Regions from separate parts of the Janthinobacterium sp. GL_088 genome, predicted to be linked through region 1. Evidence: predicted binding sites of a transcription regulator. Region 1 holds the regulator's gene; each other region holds the start of a gene.
The links. Region 1 encodes FNR, which switches genes on or off when oxygen is low (the NO sensors DNR and NnrR bind a similar motif). Its sites were predicted from a motif close to TTGATNNNNATCAA; they were not measured.
Positions count from the first base shown of each region.

Region 1 (3,855 bases):
CGCTACAGTACCGACCATGCGATGGAAAACAACTTCAATTCGAAGCAGATACGCCAGCGCGCCATGCGCCCGCGCGTCCTGATCTACACTTCCATCCTGGCCCTGATCATCATCGCCGTATGTACGTCGCTGGCCCTGCGCACGCCCCTGAAAATGGACGTGATCCGCGACCGCGGTTCGATGGGACGCGAAGTGGAAGACGGCATGATTGAAAACGTCTACCGTCTGCAGATCATGAACACGTCGGAGCAAACCCAGCATTTCAAGATCAGCGCTTCCGGCTTGCCGGGCCTGACCTTGCTGACGCGCGAAGAAGTGACCTTGCAGCCGACGGAAACGCTGGGTTGGCCGATCCGTCTGCGCGTGCCGCACGGCGTGGGAGAGAAGGGTTCGAACAAGATTGCGATCGAATTGCACTCGCTGGACGACCCGTCGCTGCATGTGCGTGAAAGCGCGGTATTCATCGTGCCACGTTAACAAGGAAAGGCGGACGGGGACCGGGTGCCCTCGCCGCCGCCACGAAGTTGCAGGAAGGCCGGTCCCCATGCGGGGACTGGCTGATTAAACAGGAGAAATATCATGTCCGACAGTCTGAAACTGCAAGCCCCCGTTGCACCGTGGTACAAGCATCGCTGGCCATGGCTGCTGATGATCGGCCCCGGCCTGTCCGTGGTCGTCGGCAGCTTCATGGGCTATATCGCGTTTACGCAGCCCGATGCGCTGGTGGTGGGCGATTATTACAAGCAGGGCAAGGCGATCAACCAGGATTTGAAGCGCGACACGATCGCCAGCGACCTGGCCATGGATACGAGCCTGTCGTATGACGTGGCGCAAGCACGCCTGACCGGTTCCGTGCACAGCTTCGGCAAGGCTTACCAGGGTCCGCTGCAGCTGCACCTGGCGCATGCGACCCTGCCGGAAAAGGATATCAAGGTGCTGGTGCAGCCCGATGCGGCCGGCAATTTTTCCGTGGCGCTGCCGATGCTCGAGCGCAGCCGCTGGCAAGTGCTGGTGGAAAACGACAAACGCGAGTGGCGCCTGTCCGGCATCTGGACCTGGCCGCTGCAACGCAGCATCGCGCTGCATGCGGACGAAGAGCTGTAAGCCTTATTTGCAGATGTCGGTTCCGGCCGTAATGGCCTTCAGCTTGGCCGGCTGCAATATCTCGATCTCGCGGTTCGACACGCGCAGCCAGCCTTCCTTCTTGAATTTGGATAGCAGGCGGCTGACGCTCTCGATGGTCAGGCCCAGGTAGTTGCCGATTTCCTCGCGCGACATGCGCAGCTGGAAATTGCTGCCCGAATAGCCGCGCGCTTCATAGCGCGACGCCAGGTTGACGATGAAGGCGGCAAACCGCTGCGTCGCCTGCATATTGCCCAGCAACAGCATCACGCTTTGCTCGCGCGTGATTTCCTGGCTCATCATGCGGTGGAAATGGCGCAGCAGGGTCGGCATATTGCCCAGCAATTGTTCCAGGCTGGAAAACGGGATTTCACACACTTCGCTGTCTTCCAGCGCCACTGCATTACAGTGGTGGCGGTCGGCGCTGATGGCATCCATGCCCAGCAGTTCGCCCGCCATCTGAAAACCCGTCACCTGCTCTTCGCCACCGGGATTGATCTGGTACGTCTTGAAGTGCCCCAGGCGGATCGCATACAGGTTCTGGAACGAGTCACCGATGCGGAACAGCGAGGCGCCGCGCACGATCTTGCGGCGGCGGCCGATGATCTGGTCCAGCCTGTCCATGTCGCCCACATCGAGGCCCATCGGCAGGCACAATTGATGCATGCTGCAGGTCGAGCATCGCGCACGCAACGCCTCCACGTTCACGGTGGGCAAGGTGGGAGTGAGTAGCGCTTCAGTCATGTCGGTACCTTTTAGAAAATGCAACAACAAGTTTACTGCATACAGCTGCATACAGGGTTGCCGTATGCCAATTTCACCGTAATTTCGGCGAATAAACGACGTCCAGCCTTTAATTATATGGCAACATCGTCAAAAGCCCGTACGGGGCGGGCAATTTGCGCGGTGGCGCTTGCCAAGCTGGTGTATTGATAGGAAAATTCCTGACAGCATTATCTGCCGCCTGTGCCGCCCGGTACTGAAAAGGAAATCATGAAGCCTCTCGGCATCAAAGCAAAAGTCGCGCTGGCCACCAGCCTGACCTCGATCGCCATGATCGCGCTGGTCACCATGATCCAGGTGCAGCACATGCGCGACGACTTCACCCGAGTACTGCTGAGCCAGCAATCGTCCCTGATCACCCGCACCGCTGCCGAGCTCGACGACAAGCTGGGCATGCTGCTGCAGATCGTCACCCTGACGGCCCGGCAACAGCCGCCGGAATTGATCGCCCGGCCCGTCCAATTGCGCGAATACTATTCGCGCCGCTCGATGCTGGTGCTGTTCGATGACGTGCTGGTGCTCGACGCGCAGGGCGCCATCGTGGCCGACATGCCGGAAGTGGCGGGGCGCGCCGGCATCAACGTTGCCGAGCGCGAGTATTTCCAGACCGTCCTGCGCACGCGCCAGCCCATGATCACCGAACCGATGCTTGGTAAATCGAGCGGCATGCCCATCGTGCAGATGGTGGCGCCCGTGCTGGCCGCCGATGGCCGGGTGGCCGGCGTGGTGATCGGCGTGCTGCGCCTGTACAAGGACAACCTGCTGGGCCGCCTGCGCTCGGAAAAGATCGGCAAGAGCGGCTATTATTTCATCCTCACGCGCGGCGCCGTGCCGCGCTATGTGCTGCACCCCGATACGAGCCGCTTGCTGCAACCGCGCAAGCCGAACGCCAACCTGACGACGACCCAGTTGCTGAAGGAAGATGGCGAAGGCAGCATGGTCAGCACCAACAGCCGGGGCATCACGGCCGTCAACAGCTTCAAGCGCCTGAAATCCGTGAACTGGCTGCTGGCCGCCTCGCTGCCCGTCGAGGATGCCTTCGAACCGTTCGATGGCGTGCTGTACCGGCTGGTGCTGTGGAGCATCCTCGCTTCGCTGCTGGCCGCTGCCGTTCTGGGCTGGGTCACCGTGCGCCTGCTGTCGCCGCTGGTGCGCCTGCGCAACACCTTGCTGGCCCTGCGCACCAGCGGCAGCCGCTTCACCCCCGTGCCGGTACGGCAGCGCGACGAGATCGGCGAACTGACGGAAGCGTTCAACGGCCTGATGAGCGAACGCGACCGCCTGCAGCAGGAACTCGAAGCGCGCGCGGCGGAGCTGGAACAGGAACGCGACCGCGCCGAAGCGGCCAACCGCGCGAAGAGCGATTTCGTGGCCAACATGAGCCATGAAATCCGCACGCCCCTCAATGCCGTGCTGGGCATGGTGTATTTGCTGGGCAATACCAGGCTCGACACGGAACAGCGCAAGTATCTGACCATGGTGCGCGTGGCGGGCCAGTCGCTGCTGGGTATCCTCAACGACGTGCTCGACTATTCGAAGATCGAGGCGCGCCGCATGGAATTGTCGCCTGTCGAATTCGACCTCGACGAAGTCATGAATACCCTGGCCACGACGATGACGATGAATGCGGGCGAAAAGGAACTGGAACTGGCCATCGCCGTCGAACCCGACGTACCGCGGCGCCTCGTCGGCGACGCTCAGCGCCTGCAGCAAATCCTCGTCAACCTCGCCGGCAACGCCATCAAGTTCACGGAGAGCGGCGAAGTGGTGGTGGCCGTCAGCCTGGCCGAGAGCAAGAGCGAGAGCAAGAGCGAGAGCGGCCGCGCCTGGCTGCGCTTCGAAGTGCGCGACACGGGCATCGGCATGACGGAACTGCAGCAACAACAGCTGTTTTCCGCGTTTTCCCAGGGCGACCAGAGCATCACGCGGCGCTTCGGCGGCACGGGCCTG
Region 1 is NZ_CM174453.1:280,647-284,501, forward strand. It holds gene ccoG (cytochrome c oxidase accessory protein CcoG) at 1-477, shown strand, start outside; gene AC3IQ7_RS01185 (FixH family protein) at 580-1,104, shown strand; gene fnr (fumarate/nitrate reduction transcriptional regulator Fnr) at 1,108-1,866, opposite strand; gene AC3IQ7_RS01195 (hybrid sensor histidine kinase/response regulator) at 2,116-3,855, shown strand, end outside.

Region 2 (3,855 bases), 760 kb from region 1:
GGTCCCATGGATACGGTTCGAAGTAGGCGTAGTACACGCTTTCTTCCTCCGGCGTGTGTGCTATGGTCATCACGGTGCCATCAAAGCTGGTCGGCACGCGGAACCAGGTTTCGCGGTCATAGCTGGCGACAGCCTGGTAATCTTTCCAGCCGTCCGGGTAGGCTGACTTGCCTGCATTCATGAAGCGGATCGTGCACGCCTCGCCTTGCGCGCCTTGCAGGCGGAAGTAAAACCACTGCGTGATGTCGGCGTGGGAATCCTTGCGGATGTTCAGCTCGATGGATAGTGCATCGTCGGCGCGCAGCACCTCGATCGCGCCGGCGTCGAATTGCTGGCTGATTTTAATGGTCATGTGTGTTCCTGATAAAAACGTATGGGTTTTGCATCGTGTGCAATGGCGCGATGATACCCGTTTTAGCGGCGTCTTTGTGCTGGCGCAAACGACGCGGGACATGCTTTGCTAACGTGATAGCTCCAACATGAGGAGAGCATCATGGACGACAACGGCAAACACATACGCGAACTGGAAAAGAAAGTCAGCGCCCTCAGCGATGCGCTGGCGCACCTGGGCAAGGGCACGACCTTGCAGGAATTGCTGCGCATCATACGTTTCCCCGGCTATACGACGCCAGCCGAATTCACTTTCAACGTCGCCATCCTCGACACCATGCTGGTGCAGGCCAATGCGCTGGAAAAGCTGGGGCAGGATTTGCTGGCTGGTGCCAAGCAGGTGGTGGTAAAACAGTGAACGCCTGAGAAAATGTCCATGGCGGCGTTGCGTTGCCTTGGCGTACTAGTCGTACTGCCTGCGGCCACGCGCCTGGCCCTGAACATTTTTCAGACGTTCAAGTAGTCAGACCGCCAAATCGTTCGTAGAACCACGGCTCGACAGATGCCGCCTGCTCATCCTCGCGCCGCAGGGTGGCCAGGATATGTTCCTCGGCGGCCGCATACGTGATGCGGTACAGGTCGCGCGCCAATGCGTAGGCTTGCGTGCCGGGCCACGGTTCGGGCAGCAGTTCGACGGGCAGTTGCGGGTCATGCAATTGCACGCGTCGGTAGGCGTGCGTCAGCAGCGAGCGGATGACGAAGGCTTGCTCGGCATCGAACACGGGCGCCTCTTGCAGCAGGGTCAGCAGGGGCTGGAAGCTGGCGATGAATTTTTCGTAGCCGGCCATCACTTCCGACAAGTCCCAGCAGTCGCCCACCATGTCGCGCAGCGGGCGCGTGCTGACACCCGGCAACTCTGTTGTGTGGCAGACATACAACTTGCCCTGCACCTCGTTGCGCACGAGGATATCTTCCAGCGCCTCCGTATTGCTGGCCGGATGGCCAAAGATGCCGGGAGAGATCAAACCATAGCCGGCCCATAATAATTCCTTGCGCAGCGCCCCCCGCTCGGCGGCGCCGATGCTACCGGCCGGCCCGATCACCAGGGTCCAGCTGCCATCCCAGTGCACGACCAGCGGCGCATAGATGCGGCGATAGGCACGTTCGAAGCGGGCCAGCGCCTCCGGGCGTATCGTATAGGCGCTGCGGCGGCCGTCGCGCTGCGAGCTGAGCCAGCCTTCCTGCGCCAGGCGGAACACGCTGGTGCGCAACAAACGGTCATTGACGCCGAATGGCGCCAGCAGTTCGATCAGGCTGCCCAGCCAGATGGCGCCGCCGCGCGGCACGATGGCGTCGCCAAAGATGGTCATCACCAGGGACTTCGAGCGCGGTGGGTCGCTTTCCAGGAAATCGGCTATCCATGCCGTGCAGCGGGTGTTCTTCATGTGGTTCCGGTCTGGCCGTGTTGCGGTCGGTTCAATAAAAGCAGCAGTTTACTTGGCTGCGCGGGTAGCGCGGCAATAATTTGCCGGAAGCGCTGGTGGCGCTTCGTGGTGTTTTCTCATCAGCAATATCATACGCACAAAAAAGCTGCACAAGATACGAATTTTTAAAATGATTCATATCAAGTGTATGCAAATCGTTTTTTGTATCGTATTATCTGTTCATCGCACCGCGTTGCTGCGCAAAATCAAAGACATGGGAGACAGATCATGTACGCACAAATGGTTGAAACCGGCCTCAAGAACGTCCGTTCCCTCGACGACATGGGCCAGGAAGAACGCGCTTTCCAGGCGCGCATCGACGAAGGCATCAAGATCGAGGCCAAGGACTGGATGCCGGACGCCTATCGCAAGACCCTGATCCGCCAGATTTCGCAGCACGCGCACTCGGAAATCGTCGGCCAATTGCCTGAAGGTAACTGGGTCACGCGCGCGCCTACCCTGAAACGCAAATCGATCCTGCTGGCCAAGATCCAGGATGAAGCGGGCCATGGCCTGTACCTGTATAGCGCCGCAGAAACCCTGGGCGTATCGCGCGATGACTTGCTGGCCGCCTTACACTCGGGCAAAGCCAAGTATTCCAGCATCTTTAATTATCCAACCCTGTCGTGGGCGGACATGGGCGCCATCGGCTGGCTGGTCGACGGTTCCGCCATCATCAACCAGATTCCCCTGTGCCGTTGTTCCTACGGTCCGTATGCGCGCGCCATGATCCGCGTCTGCAAGGAAGAATCGTTCCATGCGCGCCAGGGCTACGACATCATGATGTCGCTCTGCAAGGGAACGCCCGAGCAAAAAGCCATGGCGCAGGATGCCTTGAACCGCTGGTGGTGGCCTTCGCTGATGATGTTCGGTCCGTCCGACGCCGCTTCCGTCAACAGCGCCCAATCGGCGCAATGGCGCATCAAGCTGTTCTCGAACGACGAATTGCGCCAGCGCATGGTCGACCAGACCGTGCCGCAGATTGAATACCTGGGCCTGGCCGTGCCCGATCCCGACCTGAAGTTCAATGCGGAAACGGGCCACTATGAGTTCGGCGAGATCGACTGGTCCGAGTTCAACAATGTCCTGAAGGGCAATGGCCCGTGCAACCGCGAACGCCTGCAAACGCGCGTGAAAGCGTATGAAGACGGTGAATGGTTCCGCGATGCCTTGGTCGCGTATGCAGACAAGCAAGCTGCTAACAAAGCGGCAGCGTAAATACATAAGACAGATAGGGGATAGCAACATGAGCAAAGAATGGCCATTGTGGGAAGTTTTCATCCGCAGCCAGCACGGCCTGGCGCACAAGCATGTGGGCAGCCTGCACGCTTCCGACGCCACCATGGCGGTCAACCATGCGCGCGACGTCTACACGCGCCGCAATGAAGGCGTGAGCATCTGGGTGGTGCGCGCGGCCGATATCGTCGCCAGCAGCCCCGGCGACAAGGGCGCCCTGTTCGAACCGTCGAACAGCAAGGTGTACCGCCATCCCACCTTCTTCCCGATGCCGGAAGAAGTCAAGAACCTGTGATGGGAGCGCTTGCAATGGATGATAAGGTCAACTACCTTTTGCGCCTGGGCGACAATGCCCTGATCCTCAGCCAGCAGCTGTCGCAGCTGTGCGGCAAGGGTCCTGCGCTGGAAGAAGACATGGCGCTGACCAACGTGGCGCTGGATCTGCTGGGCCAGACGCGTTTGTGGTTCAGCTACGCGGCCGAACTGGAAAACGCGGGCCGCGACGAGGACGACATCGCTTTTTTACGCGACGCCCACGATTTCAAGAACTGCCTGCTGCTCGAACAGCCGAACGGCAATTACGCCGACACGATGATGCGCCAGTTCTTCTTCGACAGCTGGCACTATTTCCAGCTGCTGGAACTGACGAAATCGACGGATGCGCGCATCGTCGAAGTGGCGCAAAAGTCGATCAAGGAAGTCACCTATCATTTGCGCCGCAGCGGCGATCTTGTTGTGCGCCTCGGCGACGGCACGGCGGACAGCCACGCCAAGACGCAGGCTGCCGCCGACCAGCTGTGGATGT
Region 2 is NZ_CM174453.1:5,992,454-5,996,308, reverse strand. It holds gene AC3IQ7_RS26775 (M14 family metallopeptidase) at 1-352, opposite strand, end outside; gene AC3IQ7_RS26770 (hypothetical protein) at 494-748, shown strand; gene paaX (phenylacetic acid degradation operon negative regulatory protein PaaX) at 846-1,775, opposite strand; gene paaA (1,2-phenylacetyl-CoA epoxidase subunit PaaA) at 2,043-3,032, shown strand; gene paaB (1,2-phenylacetyl-CoA epoxidase subunit PaaB) at 3,061-3,345, shown strand; gene paaC (1,2-phenylacetyl-CoA epoxidase subunit PaaC) at 3,345-3,855, shown strand, end outside.
Region 2: the regulator FNR is predicted to act here: its motif matches at 1,945-1,958, upstream of paaA (1,2-phenylacetyl-CoA epoxidase subunit PaaA).

Region 3 (3,855 bases), 2.3 Mb from region 1:
GGCAGCTGCGACGAATTCGTGTAGTACGGGTTGTCGCTTGTTCCCGCCTGCAGGATGGCGGGATAGCGCTTGCGGTCTTCGCGGGCGAAGCGGTACGTCGTGCCTTCGGCCGGCGTCGCTTCCAGGTTGTACATATGGCCCGTCTCTTCCTGGAAGGCCACCATGCGGGCGCGCACGTGGTCGAGCAGACGTATCGCCAGCGCATGGCCTTCGGCGGACGTGATGTCGTAAGCGTCGCCGCTGAAATTGCGGATCATCTCGTTGATGCCGTTCACGCCCAGGGTGGAAAAGTGATTGCGCAGGGTGCCCAGGTAGCGTTTCGTGTACGGGAACAGGCCTTGCTGCATCAGTTCCTCGATGGTGCGGCGCTTGATTTCCAGGCTGGTCTTGCCCAGTTCCAGCAGGCGGTCCAGGTCGGCCAGCAACGCTGGCTCGTCGCCGCGCCACAAGTGGCCCAGGCGCGCGCAGTTGATCGTCACCACGCCCAGGGAACCGGTCTGCTCGGCGGAACCGAACAGGCCATTGCCCCTTTTGAGCAGTTCGCGCAAGTCCAGCTGCAAGCGGCAGCACATGGAGCGGATCATGTTCGGCTTGAGTTCCGAATTGATGAAGTTCTGGAAGTAGGGCAGGCCGTAGCGGGCCGTCATCTCGAACAGGCGTTCCGCGTTTTCGCTATGCCAGTCGAAATTCTCGGTGATGTTATAGGTGGGGATGGGGAAGGTAAACACGCGTCCCTTGGCGTCGCCCGCCATCATGATCTCGATGTAGGCGCGGTTGATCATGTCCATCTCCGCCTGCAGCTCGCCATAGCTGAAGTCCATCTCCTGGCCGGCGATGACGGGAATCTGTTCGCGCAGGTCGTCCGGGCAGACCCAGTCGAACGTGAGGTTGGTGAATGGCGTTTGCGTGCCCCAGCGCGATGGCACGTTGAGGTTGAAGATCAGCTCCTGCATGTACTGGCGCACGTCTTCGTAGCGCAGGCTGTCCTTGCGGATGTAGGGCGCCATGTAGGTGTCGAAGGAGCTGAACGCCTGCGCGCCGGCCCACTCGTTTTGCAAGGTGCCGAGGAAATTGACGATCTGGCCGATGGCGCTCGACATGTGTTTCGGCGGGCCCGATTCGATCTTGCCCGGCACGCCATTCAAGCCTTCGTGCAGCAGGGTGCGCAGCGACCAGCCGGCGCAATAGCCGGCCAGCATGTCGAGGTCGTGGATGTGCAGCGCCGCTTCGCGGTGCGCCGCGCCCACTTCCGGCGGATACACCTGGTCCAGCCAGTAGTTGGCGATGACCTTGCCCGACACGTTGAGTATCAGGCCACCCAGCGAGTAGCCCTGGTTGGCATTGGCGTTGACACGCCAGTCGCGCCGGTCCAGGTATTCATTGATGGACGCGGCGACATCGACCTGGCCGCGTGTGGGGGAAACTGCATTTGTCGTCATGAAACCTCCAATAAACACAACATGCGGTGTTTTTATGGAGATTAATCACTAAATATAGTGGCGTCAAAGGGTGCGTGCAGTTGCGTGACGAATCCTTGATGCAGGTGAAAAAACCACCTCAACCGGTTTTGTTCCAGCGCGTTTCGCGCAGGATCAGCCAGCTCACGCAAAAGAACGCGACGCCGCAGGCGGCGATGCTGGCGACGGAGGCGGGCAGCACGTGCGCCCAGATTTCCAGCGGCGAGTAGGTGCTCCAGCTGGCCACGCGTGCGTCGAACGTCACGTAGTTCGCCAGCAGCCAGTAGACGGCCAGCAGGCCCGTGCAGATGGCGGCCTGACGCAGCAGCGGCAGTTGGCGGCGCGCGAACACGGCCAGCAGGAACAGCAGCAGCACGCCCGGATACGCGCCCAGTACTTCCGGCGACAGGACGGAGATGGTCTCTGCGTCATAGCCATCGGCCGGGCCGGCCCACTGCACTTGCAGCGCGGTGAGGAACAGGGTGAGCAGGAAAATCAGCAGCGGTTTGCGGGTCATGGCGGGCAATCGAAGAGGGAGAAAAGTGGGGCATTTTACAGCCAGGTCAAGCAAGTTGAACGCGCGCCAGCCATGCATGCATTCCTTCACCTGCGTCAAGGACTGGGCGGCATGGGCGGGGCTATAGTCTGCACCCTGAGCCGATACAGGACTGTGAATATCATGATGCTTGATTCAACCACCGCCACCCGCGTGGCCGGACCGCTGGAACTGGTCTGCCCCGCCGGCAGCCTGCCTGCCTTGAAAGCGGCCGTCGACAATGGCGCCGACACCGTCTACCTGGGCTTTCGCGATGCCACCAATGCGCGCAATTTCGCCGGCCTCAATTTCGACGAGAAGGCCATCGCCGAGGGCGTGCGCTACGCCCATCAATATGGACGCAAGGTGCTGCTGGCGCTGAACACCTATCCGCAGCCGCACAACTGGGCCGTGTGGCGCAGCGCCATCGACCGCGCCGCGCAAGCCGGCATCGACGCCATGATCGTGGCCGATCCTGGCCTGATGGCGTATGCGGCCCAGCACCACCCGCAGCTGCGCCTGCACCTGTCCGTGCAGGGCTCGGCCACCAACTACGAAGCCATCAATTTTTACCATGAACACTTCGGCATCGCCCGCGCCGTGCTGCCGCGCGTGCTGTCGATGGCGCAGGTCGAGCAATTGATCGCCAAGACGGAAGTCGAGATCGAGGTTTTCGGCTTCGGCAGCCTGTGCGTGATGGTCGAAGGGCGCTGCGCGCTGTCGTCGTATGCGACGGGCGAGGCGCCGAACACGCACGGCGTGTGCTCGCCGGCGAAATCCGTGCGCTGGCTGGAAACGCCGAAGGGCCTGGAATCGCGCCTGAACGGCGTGTTGATCGACCGCTATGCGCCCGGTGAAAACGCCAGCTATCCCACCCTGTGCAAGGGGCGTTTCGAAGTCAATGACGAAGAGTATTACGCCATCGAGGAACCGGCCAGCCTGAACACGCTGGCGCTGCTGCCGCAGCTGATCGCCATGGGCGTGCGCGCCGTGAAAATCGAAGGACGCCAGCGCAGTCCCGCCTATGTGGCGCAGGTGACGCGCGTGTGGCGCGAAGCGATCGACGCCTGCCGCGAAGGTAATGCGCGCTACGCTGTCAAGCCGGGCTGGATGGCGGCCATGGACAAGCTGGCCGAGGGTCAGCAGCACACCTTGGGTGCCTACCACCGCTCTTGGAAATAGCAAAACCTACTGCGCGTTCCGGGGCGTGGCCTGCGATGCTCGCTGTGCTCTAGCACAGCTGCGCTTCTCGGCCTCGCCGCGAACCGCTCGCTACGGTTTTGTAAACTAAAAAAATGGAAAAGACATGTTAAAACTCTCTTTGGGCCCCTTGCTGTACTACTGGCCGCGCGCCACCGTTTTCGAGTTTTACCAGCAGATCGCCGGCACCGCCGTCGATATCGTGTACCTGGGCGAAACCGTCTGCTCGCGCCGGCATGAGGTACGCCTGGCCGACTGGCTCGATATCGCCGACATGCTGGCCGCCGCCGGCAAGGAAGTGGTGCTGTCGACGCAGGCGCTGATCGAGGCGGGCGCGGAACTGGCGACCCTGCGCCGCATCACGGGCAATGGCCGCTACGGCGTCGAGGCCAACGACATGGGCGCCGTGCACTGCATGGAAAAGGGCGCGTCCTTCGTCGCCGGTCCCCATTTGAACCTGTTCAACGGCCCCAGCCTGCAATTGCTGGCGCGCCTGGGCGCGCGGCGCTGGGTGATGCCGTTGGAAATGGGGCAGACGGCGCTGGCCGAGATGCAGCGCCAGAAACCGGAAGGGCTGGAGACGGAAGTGTTCGCCTACGGCCGCATGCCGCTGGCGTTTTCCGCGCGCTGCTTCACGGCGCGCAACCGCAATCTGCCGAAGGA
Region 3 is NZ_CM174453.1:2,615,453-2,619,307, forward strand. It holds gene AC3IQ7_RS11950 (ribonucleoside triphosphate reductase) at 1-1,439, opposite strand, end outside; gene AC3IQ7_RS11955 (hypothetical protein) at 1,558-1,974, opposite strand; gene ubiU (ubiquinone anaerobic biosynthesis protein UbiU) at 2,137-3,174, shown strand; gene ubiV (ubiquinone anaerobic biosynthesis protein UbiV) at 3,299-3,855, shown strand, end outside.
Region 3: the regulator FNR is predicted to act here: its motif matches at 2,060-2,073, upstream of ubiU (ubiquinone anaerobic biosynthesis protein UbiU).

Region 4 (3,855 bases), 1.3 Mb from region 1:
CCCAGAAAAGCATCGAATCGCGCACCAAGTCGTATGCCAATCTGCTGCGCGGCACGGCCAGCCTGTTCCGCGCCAACGCACACGTGAGCCGCGAGCAATTCCACCGCTACGTGGCAAACATCGCCCTGCAACAGAACTACCCGGGCGTGATGAATCTCAATTACAGCCAGGAACTCGACGAGACGCAGCGCGCCGCCTTCGAAGCGGCCATGCAGCGCGACTATCCGCCCGGGCGCGACGGCTATCCGGCGTTTGCCATCCATCCGCCCGCCCCGCGCGCCGAGTATTCCGTGCTCGTGTACATCGAGCCGATCGCCAGCGCTCCGGAAAAGTATGGCTATGACATCGCCGCGCGCCCGCTGATCGCCGAAGCGCTGGTGCTGTCGCGCGATTCCGGCCAGATCAGCAATTCCGGCGTGCCCGTGCCGATGGACGGCCGGCCCCAATTGACGGGCATGGCCATGCGCATGCCCGTGTACCGCTTCGGCATGCCGGTCGATACGCTGGAGCAAAGGCGCGCGGCTTACCAGGGTTCCGTCGGCATCGGCTACGACTTGGTGACGATGATGCGCAGCGCGCTGGCCGACATGCCGGTACGCAACGTCCGCTTGACCCTGTTCGATATCGGCCCGCAGGCGCTTGAACAGCCGGACTTGCCGCTGCAGCTGCCGCACGACATGCGTCCCATCTTCGACAGCACGGCGGCGGGCATGCATGCGCCATGGTGGCAGCCCGGCAATTCGGGCCGCTACCTGAGCAGCACGTTGCTGATCGAGCACAATGGCCGCGCCTGGCAAGCGCTGTTCAGCGTGCGCAAGAGCGACCTGTATTCACGCTTCGACGTCTTCCTGCCGTGGCTGGCCCTGCTGATCGGCTTTGCCAGCACCATGCTGCTGTATGTACTGTTCCACACCCTGGCGTCGTCGCGCCGGCGCGCCATCCAGATGGCGACGGGCATGACGGAGGAATTGCGCGCCAGCCAGATCCGATTGCAACTGTCGCACCAAAAACTGCGCCGCCTGGCGGCGCATGCCGACCAGATCAAGGAAGAAGAGCGCAAGCGCATCGCGCGCGAAATCCACGACGACCTGGGACAGAACCTGCTGGTCTTGCGCATCGATGCCGACATGCTGGCCTCGCGCACGCAGCGCCGCCACCCGCGCCTGAACGCCCGCGCCCGCTCGACTCTGGAGCAGATCGACGCCACCATCAAGAGCGTGCGGCAGATCATCAACGACTTGCGCCCTACCGTGCTGGACCTGGGCGTGAATGCGGCCGTCGAATGGCAGGTGGCGCAGTTTCGCCAGCGCACGGGCATTGCCTGCGAAGTGAGCGAAAGCCATGACGACATTTGCCTCAGCGACCAATGCGCGACGGCCCTGTTCCGCATCCTGCAAGAGTCGCTCAGCAATATTTCCCAGCATGCGAATGCCAGCCGCGTGCAAGTCAAGCTGGAAAAATGCCACGATACGGTGTCGATGAGCATCAGCGACAACGGCGTGGGCGCGGCCATCGACGGGCGCAACAAGCTGGGCTCGTTTGGCCTGGTGGGCATCGAGGAACGCATCAAATTGCTGGGCGGCACTTTTTACATCGAAAGCAGCCCCGGCGCCGGCATGAGCGTACACGTCAGCGTGCCGCTGGGCGCGGACGCCACCGCCTTTCCCTACCAGGAAGAAAGCCGGGCCAGCGGGTGACAGCCGCGCGCCCGCACGAAGCAAGCTCAGCTTGCATATTTCGTAATTAGATGCAATATTGATGTAGAACAACTCAGCGCCCGCCCGCCATGGGCCAGGCATTCCTCGACTACTTGCCAGGAGTACACACGCACCGCTTTTCCTTGTTACACCGCAGTTCCCACAACGCTCTTTACCAAAGGACATTCATGGATACGAACGACAGTTTCAAAGCAATTGCCGATTTGAATTTGGACGCGATCAAGGTCAAACTGATGCACCGGGAGTCAGGCGAAGGATGGAGTCTGGAGAAGGCGAATGCAGTGGAATTCGAATACCGCCGCTTCCTGATCCTGATGAAACAGTTTCCGGAAGAAGAAACGGCGCCTTTGATGGACGTCGACACCTTCTGGCACTACCACATCCTCGACACCCTGAAATATGCGGCAGACTGCGAACAGGTGTTCGGTTACTTCCTTCATCACTTCCCCTACATCGGCTTGCGCGGCGAAGATGACGAAGCGGCGCACCATCGCGTGGGCGAGCGCATGAAGCAGTTGTATGAACAAACGTTCGGGGAAGATTATATCCGCGCAGAAACGGCATATTCGGGGCGCGCCGTACAAGCGGCGTATTCGGGGCGCGCCGTACAGGCGGCGTATTCAGGACGGGCAGTGCAAGCTGCGTATTCAGGACGGGCTGTCCAAACAGCATTTTCCAGTGCAGCGGTACAGGCGACGGCTTACTCGGGCCGGGCCGTTCAGACGGCGTTTTCCAGTGCGGCGGTGCAGGCGACGGCGTATTCGGGCCGCGCGACCGGGGCTGCCAACACCGCATTTTCCAGCGCCCCTGCCTCACTGGCCGCGGCGGTGGTCAAGTCGTCTTCGACTGGCCTGGAAATGGGGCGCTTCTATGTCGATCGTCCGGTGCTGAACCGCGACCCGCAATAGAAAAGCGGAAAACAGATGTGGCTGCCGCACGCGGCAAGCCTGGCTTACCCAGACGGCACCTCTCAGCTTGCCGTCTGTCAGGCGCTCTTAGGCAGCCATCAACTCGCGCAGTTCGCGAATGCTGAAATCGCTGATTTCATGCATGCGGATGAGGATCGTGGCGCCGATCGGCAAGGTATTGTGACGAATCTTGCTGATGACCGGTGGCGCCACTTCCAGGGCTCGCGACAAGGCGGCATCGTTTTTCAGTTGCAGCTTGTCGATGATCGCATCGAGGACGCGATTCGGGTTGTAGGTAGGCAAAGAGGTAATTTGTTTGAGAGACATGATCGAAAATCCGTACTTGTTGTATTAGAGCAAAAAGAAACCGAATGTCTCTTCTGCAATAATTCAGGGTAAACACACTAAAAAGCGCCATCACTTATGCGGCTTTTACGCCGCAAACAATATAATACACGCTATTGTTGATTTTTGCGTAACTTAAAGCAAAATTGTGATAATTGAAGAGAATTGACGCACTTGGAATGTGCTAGAGGATAACTCAAATCGGAAAAATTTGCTGCAAGTCATCAATTTTTACGATGAGCAACACCGCTATGCATGAGCCAGACTATGGCCATGAGGGTGCTGAGGCGGGCCATTTCCGCAGATAAATGCCAGCCTTGCGCGGCCACGCCGGCCGGGGTGGCAAGCGGGCAAGTGCCCGGGAGGGCATCTACGCGGCACCAGGCCAGTTGCCGGCGGATTTCATCGGGCGGCGGCGGCTGCAGCAGCGCGCGTTCGCGCCGGCGCATGTAGGCGCGTACCTGTTCCTTGCTGGGGTGATTCGTAGCTCGCATGGCTTGCTCCTGCTGACGGGAAACAGCGTCACGCTGTTCAGAGCCCGCCACAAGAGCCCAGACGCGTGACGACATTGCTCACCATATCGCCAGCGCGCCATGACGCGTTTGCGCTGCGTCAAAGGCACGGCCCCGGCGTTGCGCCGAAGCCCGTACTGCGCCATGACTCCAGCGGCCTGGCTTTCGTCCTTATTTCTTTTGCTGGCGCACGCGCTGCTGCTGTTTTTCCTGCGTTTGCTGGCGATTCTGTTTGCGCTCGAACAGGGTGACCGCATCTTTCTTGGCTTGCTCGGCGGTACGCATTTCCTCATGCGCATCGTGCGGGACAAAAAATTCGGCGTCCTGCGCCGCCACGACCAGCTTGATGGCGGCCTCGTCGTCGAGGTCGTA
Region 4 is NZ_CM174453.1:1,599,684-1,603,538, reverse strand. It holds gene AC3IQ7_RS07145 (CHASE domain-containing protein) at 1-1,697, shown strand, start outside; gene AC3IQ7_RS07140 (glycine-rich domain-containing protein) at 1,886-2,626, shown strand; gene AC3IQ7_RS07135 (hypothetical protein) at 2,714-2,953, opposite strand; gene AC3IQ7_RS07130 (hypothetical protein) at 3,196-3,465, opposite strand; gene AC3IQ7_RS07125 (hypothetical protein) at 3,655-3,855, opposite strand, start outside.
Region 4: the regulator FNR is predicted to act here: its motif matches at 1,756-1,769, upstream of AC3IQ7_RS07140 (glycine-rich domain-containing protein).